Regions from separate parts of the Mycobacterium sp. E2327 genome, predicted to be linked through region 1. Evidence: riboswitches for the same ligand, from Rfam matches in the RefSeq annotation. Region 1 holds a riboswitch; each other region holds the start of a gene.
What was found. A riboswitch is a leader RNA that binds a small molecule or an ion and turns the genes downstream of it on or off. The one in region 1 is predicted to bind cobalamin.

Region 1 (3,269 bases):
GCCTTGCGGATCGCCGACGTCTGCGGGTACGAGCCGATCGTCGTGGTCGGCAGCGGCGGCAGGTGCAGCCGCGCCTCCTGGCTGGCGCGGCGTTCGGCCGCGTCGCCGCGGTGCGTGCCCGACGCGATGATCTCGTCGATCCGGGCGCGGACCCCGGCGTTGTGCAGCCGCGGATCGCTGAGACGGGACGCGACGGCGGCGTTGGACGCCGCGATCTCATCGGCGACGGCGTCGCGCCCGTCACACAGGGCGCGCGCGAGAGTGACCACCTCGCTTACCTTTTCGGCCCCGAAGGCCAGCCAGCTGCGCAGGTTGTCGTCCAGCCCCGTTTCGGGCTCCAGCGAATACGGCACGTGCATGGTGGAGCACGACGTCGAAACCGCCACGCTGCCAGCCGAACCCAGCAGGGCCGTCAGCTTGGCCAGCGCCGACTCCAGGTCCGTGCGCCAGACGTTGCGTCCGTCGACGACGCCGGCCACCAGCAGCTTGCCGGACAGTTCCGGAATGCCCGCCACCGCGGTGCCGGCGCCGGCCACCAGGTCGACGCCGATGGCTTCGACGGGCGTGCGGGCCAGCCCGGCGAGGGCCGCCCCGGGGTCGCCGAAGTAGGTGGCGACATGGATCGCGGGCCGGTCGCTCACCGAGCCGAGCGCGGCGTAGACGGCCTCGGCCAACGCGGGCGCGTCGGGGGAGATGTCGGTCACCAGGGCCGGCTCGTCGAACTGCACCCACTGGGCGCCGTGCTCGGCGAGCAGCGAGAGCAGTTCGGAGTAGATCGGCAGTAGCTCCCGCAGCCGCTCGATCGGCGCGCCGCCGCCGTTGATGCCCTTGCTCAACAGCAGGAAGGTGATCGGACCGATGACCACCGGCCGAGCCGGGATGCCTTGCGCAAATGCCTCTTTCAGCTCCGAGAGCACCTTGTCGGGGTTCAGCGCGAACCGGGTCGCGGGCTCGATCTCGGGGACCAGGTAGTGGTAGTTGGTGTCGAACCACTTGGTCATCTCCAGCGGCGCGATGTCGTCGTTGCCGCGGGCGAGGGCGAAATAGCGGTCCAGTTCGTCGGGGACTTCGCCGGCCCGCACCGGCAGCGCGCCGAGCATGACGGCCGTGTCGAGCATCTGGTCGTAGTAGGAGAAGGTGTTCACCGGCACCGAGTCCAGGCCGGCGGACGCGAGCTGCGACCACATGTCGCGGCGGAGCGTTGCGGCGACGGATTCCAAGTCCGATCGGCTGGTGCGTCCGGCCCAGTAGCCCTCGGTCGCGCGTTTGAGTTCGCGTTTCGGGCCGATGCGCGGGGAGCCGGTAACCGTTGCGGTGAAGGGTTGCGAGGTCACGATTTCGTCCTATCGATCGACGGGGCGCTCACCGCCGCGGACGCGCAGCCGATCCGAACACGGTGAACGCCTTCGGGTTACACCGCACCGGGCACCGCCAAACGCCCAATCCACGAGGCGATGAGCCGCCGGACGCGGCGCGCCCGGCACCGCTGGCAGGTCTTCGGACTCGCAGGCGCGCACCGGGTGGTGCTCCTAGTGGCCGTCGCTTCCCGATCTCGGATGTTGCTGAGACCAGTGCCTATTGACGGCGGTCGTTCCTGCTCACCGCTGCGGGACAGTCCCGGACTCCCACCGGGTTCCCTCTCGCGAGGCGGCTCTAACGTTGCCTCGCTCGATGCCGGCGCCGCGGTCGCGGCGACGGCAGACCAGCTGCGCAGCGGAGTCTACCGCGTCGACGGTCTCAGGCCCTCGCCACCAGCGGCAGCTTCGGCAGCCACAAAGAGTTCTCGGTGCTCGGGAACCCGGCCACCGGCCAAAAACCGGGAGCCGGCCCAAGATCCCCGGCCCGGTCGAGCCACTCCTCGACCAGCACCCGCAACACCTGCCGGACGATGTGTCCGCCACGGCAACGCATCGACCCCGCACCCAGGCTCCAATGCCGGTGCGCCCTAACGCCGATCACCAGATCATCGGTGGACATGGCGTCGCTGCCGTCCCGCTGCACCGCGGCGATGCACAACATCACCACCACGCCGGGCGGCATGTCCACCCCGGCGACGGTCATCGGCTGAGTGGTGAAACGTTGGCAGCCCTGCACCATCGGCTCCAACCGCAGGATCTCTTCGACGAACTCGCGGATCAGCTCGGGCTGACGTCGAAGCGCGTCGCGCAATTCGGGGCCGCGCGCCAACGCCAACAGGTGCCAGCCGGCGTGTTTGAACAGGTTGCGGCACGCCTCGGCAAAGACGTGGCCGGACTGCCCGGCCAGGTGTTCGGCGGGCAGCAGCCGCAGGCGCGACACGACGTCGAACAGGGCGCCGGCCATCGGCGCGGTCACGTCGGCCACCGCGTCACCGCCGCCGGCGGCGGCGAAACGATCGATCAGCTCGGCGGCGATCGGACGGAACACCGCCGCGATCTCGTGCGCTGATTTCGGCGCGAACAGCCGGTCGTGCACCTCGAGATCGCTTTCGGGAAGGGCCCGGGCGCGATCCAGCCGCGGATCGTCCAGGTTCGCCAACACCTGCTCCCGCCCGACGACGAACACCCAGCCGCCCCCCGGGTCTCGCAAAACGGGGCCGGCCTCTCGCGCCAGGCGCCAACCCAAGCCGCGGTCCGTGCTCAGGGCGGCTGCCGCCTCGGGCGGAAAGACCGGGCAGTCGCCAAGCTTCACGCGCCCTGTCCTTCCATCCCTATCAGCGAATCCGCCCCGGAAGCCTCCGTGCGCAGCGGAGTTTACTGGTCAGCGAGTGCTTCGGCGATGGGGACGCCGTCCCCCTCGGCGCCGTTGTTGAATTCGATGGTGCGGCCGATGGTGGAGTCGTCGTGCAGCGACGCGGCCACCGCGAGCGCGACGTCGGCCCGGGAGACCTCGCCTTTTCCCCTGCCGATGACGATGCGCCCCGTCGGCGGTTCCAGGGTGAGGTGGCCCGGCCCCAGCACCGTCCAGTCCAGGTGGCTGGCGCGCAGGTGCGCGTCCGCGGCCGCCTTGGCCTCCGCGTACGGGAAAAACGAATTCTCGCTCGGCACACCATGATCCGGACCCGCACCGAAATAGGACACCATCACGAACCGGCTGACGCCGGCCCGCGCCGCGGCATCGATCACCCGCATCGCCGCGTCGCGATCGACGGCGTACGTGCGGGCCGGGTTGCCGCCTCCCGCGCCGGCGGAGAAGACGACGGCGTCGTGACCCGCCAGCAGGCCGGCCAGCGCGTCGGTGTCGAGACGCTCGATGTCGGCCACCACCGGGGTGGCGCCGGTCGCGGCGAC
Region 2 (3,269 bases), on a different contig from region 1:
ACCACTCGAGGAAGTCGTCGGCCCCGCCGTTCGGGCCGCATTCGAAATCGATCAGGGGCCAGTGCACGGCAACCTTGGGCAAGCCCGGAAGCGCACCGAGGGCTATCTCCTCGACGCTGGGCTGGGTGGCGGCAGTCAACGCCACCGAATCGCCGTCGCAACTGAGGCCCGCGTTAATCCATAGAACATGGATCAATGTTTCTTCTGCTTTGACTGCCGCTTCTGTTGGCATGCTGCAGCTTTCCGGAGCCGGGCTGGACGCTCCTTGCGCTGCCGGAGTCGACCGTCGGCCCACTTGCGCAGCGCTGAATTTGGGTCTACTCCCGCCTCAGTCGGTTGTCAACGGTCCACCGTTTGCCGGCAAATATACAGATGTGCTATTAACCTCTGTTTGCACCCATTAGCGTTGCCGCGCAGGGGATTTCGCCTGTCGGGCGCTGGGCCGGCCAACCCGTGAGCCAGCCTAACGATGCACCGGAAAATTCCCGTCGTCTTGCGAGTGGTTGGCAGGTCCGTCACGCGAGTCAATCGCAGTACGACCGCCCTCAGTCCTCGGAGTTCGCCGCGAATCGCCGCAGCCACCCGAACCAGGCGCCCATCCCGGCGCCGGTGCGCGCGCTGACCGGCAGGATCTCGGCCGTGGCGTTGACTTCGCGGACGTGCGAGATGTACGCGTCTACGTCGACATCCAGGTAGGGCACCAGGTCAATCTTGTTGAGCAGCACCACGTCCACCGACCGGAACATCACCGGGTATTTGAGGGGCTTGTCCTCGCCCTCGGTCACGGAGTACACCATGGCCTTGGCGTGCTCGCCGACGTCGAACTCCGCCGGGCAGACCAGGTTGCCGACGTTCTCGATGATCACCAGGTCCAGCCCGGGGAGGTCGAGGCCGGGCAGGGCGCGATTGACCATCGGCGCGTCCAGGTGGCATTCCCCGCCAAACCCATTGCTGGTGTTGAGCAGTGACACCTGGGCACCGCGCCCGCTGAGCTTGGCCGCGTCCAGATCGGTGGCGATGTCACCCTCGATGACGCCGATCGCGAATTCGCCGGCGAGCTCGTCCAGCGTCGACTGCAGGATGGTGGTCTTGCCCGACCCGGGGGAGCTCATCAGGTTCAGCGTGCGGATCCCGTGGCTCTCGAACGCCGCCCGGTTGGCCGCGGCGAGGACGTCGTTCTCGGCGAAGATCGCCTCCAGCACGTCGATGCGCTGCTTGCCCGTCTGGTATTGACTGTGGTCCCCGTGCTGGTGATCGGGATGGTCGTGATCGTGGGTGTGCACGGTTCCGTCGTCGTGCCGGTGGAATCTGCCCATGGTCAAATCCGTTCGGGGGGAGCGCTTTTCACGAGACGTCCAAGGACGTCACCAGGAACTCGTTGCCGTGCAGCACCTCCACATCGGGGCTGTCGCACCGCGGGCACCAGATCGACCAGGCCGACGTGATCTCCGATTCGCGGCCGCACGAGCGGCACCTCACCTCGGCGCCGACGCACTCGAGTTCCAGCTCGGCGTCCGGCATGTCCTCGGAATCGCGGACCAGGGTCCAGCAGAACGACAGCGATTCCGGCACCACCTGGCGCAGGGCCCCGATCCGCACCCGAACCACGTCGACGTGCCGGCCCTCGGCATGGGTCTTGACCAGACCGGCGATGGCCTCGCACAGCGACAGCTCGTGCATGGCACTTTTCTACACCCGAAACGGTGGTTGCCCGAACTCAAGCCCAACTCGATCTCAGCATCAGCTTGGATTTGCTCGATTCGGGCAAGTTCGGCGTCGGGGTGCGACAATATTCCGCGTAAGGCGATGACGACGCAGGAAGCCGGTGCGAATCCGGCGCGGTCCCGCCACTGTCATCGGGGAGCGAACCTCACGAAGCCACGGCCACCGGTCGGAAGGCGAGGCGAGCAGTGATCCGAGAGCCAGGAGACTCGCGTCATCGTGTCCTGCTACCCGGGGCGGAGTACCCCGAGAGAGCTGGCCTGTCATGGCGCCGAAACCTCGTTGTCGAACCATCATTGTCGAATTCGGTCGTCTCCGATGACCGGCCCAATCTGGATGGCTTCGCCGCCAGAGGTCCATTCGGCTCTGCTGAGCAGCGGGCCGGGGCCCGGTCCGCTGCTGGCCGCGGCAGAGTCGTGGACCTCGTTGAGCATCGCGTACACCGAGTCGGCCGAGGAGCTGACCGCGCTAATGGCGGGGGTGCAGGCCGGGGCATGGGAGGGCCCGAGCGCGGCGGCGTATGTGGCCAGCCACGGCCCGCATATTGCCTGGCTCGCACTAGCCGCCGCTGACAGTGCGGCGACGGCAGTCCGACATGAAGCTGCGGCCACCGCCTACACCACCGCCCTCGCTGCGATGCCCACCCTGGCCGAGCTGGCCGCCAACCACGCCACCCACGCGGCGTTGCTGGGGACAAATTTCTTCGGCATCAACACCATCCCCATCGCACTGAATGAAGCTGACTATGCACGGATGTGGATCCAGGCCGCGACCGTGATGAGCATCTACCATGCGGTCTCGACCGCGGCAGTGGCCTCGTCCCCGCAGGTGCCGGCGGCGCCGAAGATCGTGAATCTTCATGCGCTGGTGGAAGCTTTCTACCAGGCCTTCCCGTTGCCTCCCGACACGGAGAACCAGGTCATGGCCTGGCTGACGAAGATTGGTTTCGTCGACTACTGGAACGACGTCCTAGAACCGCTGAGCAACGCGCTGTACGACAATCCCTTCTTCGCGGCGATGTTTTCGGGGTTTGATCCCTACCTGCCCCTGCTGGGTAACCCACTGATCTTTTTCAGCCCGTCCAACATCGCGTTCGCCCTGGGCTATCCGATGGATATCGGCTCGTATGTCGCGTATCTGTCGGAAACGTTCTTCTTTATCGGACTGGATCTCACGGCGGCGCTCGCCAGCGGCGATCCCGCGACGATCGGTTTCACCATCCTGTTCACCACCGTCGAAGCCGTCGGCACGATCATCACTGACACCATCGCGTTGCTCAAGACGCTGCTCGAGCAGACTGCCGTGGTCCTGACGGTTTTCGTGCCCCTGATAACCGCTCCGATAGTGGCGTTGGCCTCCGGCGCGGTGGCGCCGATTGGCCTCGCCGGCCTGGCGGGACTGGCCGCCCTGCCGCCGGTACCCCCCGTCGCGCCGCCCATCATGCCGCCGGTCCTTGCGCTGTCCCCGAGCATCCCGACCCCCGCCTCTTCTCCGACGCCGGCTCCGGTGGAGGCCACCGCGCCGGCCGCTACACCCGCAGCGCTCCC
Region 3 (3,269 bases), on a different contig from region 1:
CCCGCGATCGCGCTGTGCCAGCGCTTCGTCGAGGCGGGCGATCGGCCCACCCTCTTCACCGGCGCGGAATGGACCGGCGCCGCCCGCGCGGTCGGCATCGACGCCGCCGAGTTGGACGGGCTGGCCGCCACCGACGAGGACATCGACGCCGGGGCCCGGATCCATCGCCGCGCCGCGCGGATGGCCGTGCTCAACGTCCCGGCGCTGCGCGACCTGGCGCCCGACCTGGTGGTCTCAGACGTCATCACCGCGGGCGGCGGGATGGCCGCCGAGCTGCTGGGGATCCCGTGGATCGAGCTCAACCCGCATCCGCTGTATTTGCCGTCGAAGGGGCTGCCGCCGATCGGCAGCGGGCTGGCGCCGGGCACCGGCTTTCGCGGCCGGCTGCGCGACGCCGGCATGCGGGCGCTGACGGGGCGATCCTGGCGCGCCGGCATCAAGCAGCGCGCGGCCGCCCGGCTCGAGATCGGGCTGCCCGCCGTCGACCCGGGGCCGCTGCGCCGCCTCATCGCCACGCTGCCCGCCCTCGAGGTGCCGCGCCCGGACTGGCCGGCGGAGGCCGTCGTCGTCGGGCCGCTGCACTTCGAGCCGACCGATCGGGTGCTCGAGGTGCCGCCCGGCCCCGGGCCGGTGGTGGTGGTCGCGCCGTCGACCGCGTCGACCGGCACGTCGGGCCTGGCCGAGGCCGCGCTGCAGTGCCTGATACCCGGGGAGACGCTGCCGGCGGGCTCGCGCCTGGTGGTCTCGCGGCTGGGCGGGGCGGAGCTGACGCTGCCGCCGTACGCGGTGGCCGGCCTCGGGCGCCAGTCCGAGCTGCTGGCGCACGCCGACCTGATGATCTGCGGCGGCGGCCACGGGATCGTGAGCAAGACGCTGTTGGCCGGCGTGCCGCTGGTCGTGGTCCCCGGCGGCGGGGACCAGTGGGAGATGGCCAACCGGGTGGTGCGCCAGGGGAGCGGACGGCTGATCCGGCCGCTGACCGCCGACGCGCTGGTGGCCGCGGTGGGCGACGTGCTGTCGTCGCCCGGCTACCGCGACGCCGCGCGCCAGGCCGCCGCCGGCATTGCCGACGTCGCCGACCCGGTGTGGGTGTGCCGCGAAGCGCTGGCTTTAGCGGGGTAGCTCGGTGGGTATGTTGGCGTGCGTGCGGCTGACGGAGTTCAACGAGCGGGTTGTGTTGCGGTTCGGTTCCACCTACGGCGCGTCGGTGCTGGTGGATCACGTGCTGACCGGGTTCGGCGGCCGCACCGCCGCCCAGGCGATCGAGGACGGGGTGGACCCCCGCGACGTCTGGCGCGCCCTGTGCGCCGATTTCGACGTGCCGCGCGATCAGTGGTGAGTGTGCGAGTGTTGGCGCCCTGGGTGCACACTCAGCGGCCCGGACGCTCACGGCGAAACACGCAGTCGCCGCAGACCGATCGCCCGGGCACGCGATAGAACAGACAACAGCTGCGACGCCGGAAGCCCAGGTGTGAGCCGGTGATCATGCCGGAACCGGCCAGCATGCCGGTTTCCAGCAGGGACTCGGTCATCTCGATGATCGCGGGCCGCAGGTCGGGGCGCGCGACGAGCAGCGCCCGGGACGCCCCGACCAGCGCGGACGCGATGTTGCCCGCCAGCAGGGCGGGCGCCAGCTTGACGCGCAGGCCGGCGGCGAACGGTTTCATGTGGCCCCGGACGACGAGGCGGTACAGCAACTTCGCCGACGGCCGGTCGACGGCCTGCCCGACGGGCTCGGGGATGCGCAGCTGCGCCCCGTCGTCGGCGCGCTGCAGGCATTTGAGATCGGGGATCACGCCATGGCCCAGCGCACACGCCAGCACCGGCGACCACAACCGCGTGGCGTGGCCGAGGTGAACCAGCGAGGCGGCGATCCGCAGGTCCGACGTGTGATAGCGCCGCGCGGTGGCCTCGATCAGGTCGGCGAACCCGTCGGCGTATGACTGCCCGACCGGATGCCACCCCGCCGCGTCGCCGCCCACGGTGAACGTGAAAAACCTCTTGTAGGAAGATATTTCGGCCAGCTCGGCAGAAATGTCCATGCGCAACCAACCCTCTTAAGGGGAAATCCGCCCCAGTTCTCGTGAGGAAGCGCTGACGGTGAGTATCTGGCTCTCGGGTCGGGACGTGTCCGTCCCCGATCACAGTGGCGGGACCGCACCGGATTCGCACCGGTTTCCTCAGGTTGTCAGCCCCGTCAGCGCCTTGTCGGTAGCAAATGTTGCCACACGCCGTCGGGCGCCCGGCGTGTCACCTTGAATCGAACAGGTGTTCGGCTACTGTGGTGAGCGTTCGGGGACTTGTCGGACCCCGCGCCTAGGGTCACCGCCAACCGACCGATACCGGTCAGAAGAACACAACGACGATAGGAAGAGGCATCATGACGCAAGCCCCCGACCGCGAGAAGGCCCTCGAGCTGGCGATGGCCCAGATCGAGAAGAGCTACGGCAAAGGCTCGGTGATGCGTCTCGGCGACGAGATGCGCCAACCGATCTCGGTCATCCCGACCGGATCCATCGCACTGGACGTGGCATTGGGCATCGGCGGCCTGCCACGTGGCCGGGTCGTGGAGATCTACGGCCCGGAGTCCTCGGGTAAGACCACCGTCGCGCTGCACGCGGTGGCCAACGCCCAGGCCGCCGGCGGCGTCGCGGCGTTCATCGACGCCGAGCACGCCCTGGACCCGGATTACGCCAAGAAGCTCGGCGTCGACACCGACTCGCTGCTGGTCAGCCAGCCGGACACCGGTGAGCAGGCGCTGGAGATCGCCGACATGCTGATCCGTTCCGGCGCCCTGGACATCCTGGTCATCGACTCGGTGGCGGCCCTGGTGCCGCGCGCGGAGCTCGAGGGCGAGATGGGCGACAGCCACGTCGGGCTGCAGGCCCGGCTGATGAGTCAGGCGCTGCGGAAGATGACCGGCGCGCTCAACAACTCGGGCACCACGGCGATCTTCATCAACCAGCTCCGGGAAAAGATCGGCGTGATGTTTGGGTGCATGAACTATTCGACCCGAGTGACTCTTGCAGATGGCACCACCGAAAAGATCGGCAAGATAGTCAACAGCAAGATGGACGTCGAGGTGCTGTCCTACGACCCGAAGACGGACCAGGTTGTGCCTCGCAAGGTTGTGAGCTGGTTCAACAACGGGCCGGCGGAACAGTTCCTCCAGTTCACCGTCGAGAAGTCCAGCGGTAACGGCAAGTCGCAATTCGCCGCGACGCCCAACCACCTCATTCGCACGCCGGGCGGCTGGACAGAAGCCGGTG

Region 2: another riboswitch for cobalamin. It lies ahead of A5712_RS08630 (PPE family protein); the one in region 1 lies ahead of metE (5-methyltetrahydropteroyltriglutamate--homocysteine S-methyltransferase).
Region 3: another riboswitch for cobalamin. It lies ahead of A5712_RS16690 ((2Fe-2S)-binding protein); the one in region 1 lies ahead of metE (5-methyltetrahydropteroyltriglutamate--homocysteine S-methyltransferase).

What each region holds. Positions count from the first base shown of each region.
Region 1 is NZ_LZKE01000160.1:933-4,201, reverse strand. It holds gene metE (5-methyltetrahydropteroyltriglutamate--homocysteine S-methyltransferase) at 1-1,334, opposite strand, end outside; cobalamin riboswitch at 1,492-1,641, opposite strand; gene A5712_RS19190 (cytochrome P450) at 1,738-2,670, opposite strand; gene A5712_RS19185 (SDR family oxidoreductase) at 2,733-3,269, opposite strand, start outside.
Region 2 is NZ_LZKE01000070.1:47,257-50,525, forward strand. It holds gene A5712_RS08615 (hydrogenase expression protein HypE) at 1-232, opposite strand, end outside; gene hypB (hydrogenase nickel incorporation protein HypB) at 546-1,316, opposite strand; gene A5712_RS08625 (hydrogenase maturation nickel metallochaperone HypA) at 1,345-1,680, opposite strand; cobalamin riboswitch at 1,765-1,954, shown strand; gene A5712_RS08630 (PPE family protein) at 2,041-3,269, shown strand, end outside.
Region 3 is NZ_LZKE01000141.1:10,715-13,983, forward strand. It holds gene A5712_RS16680 (glycosyltransferase) at 1-1,122, shown strand, start outside; gene A5712_RS16685 (DUF3046 domain-containing protein) at 1,133-1,339, shown strand; gene A5712_RS16690 ((2Fe-2S)-binding protein) at 1,371-2,042, opposite strand; cobalamin riboswitch at 2,082-2,214, opposite strand; gene recA (intein-containing recombinase RecA) at 2,381-3,269, shown strand, end outside.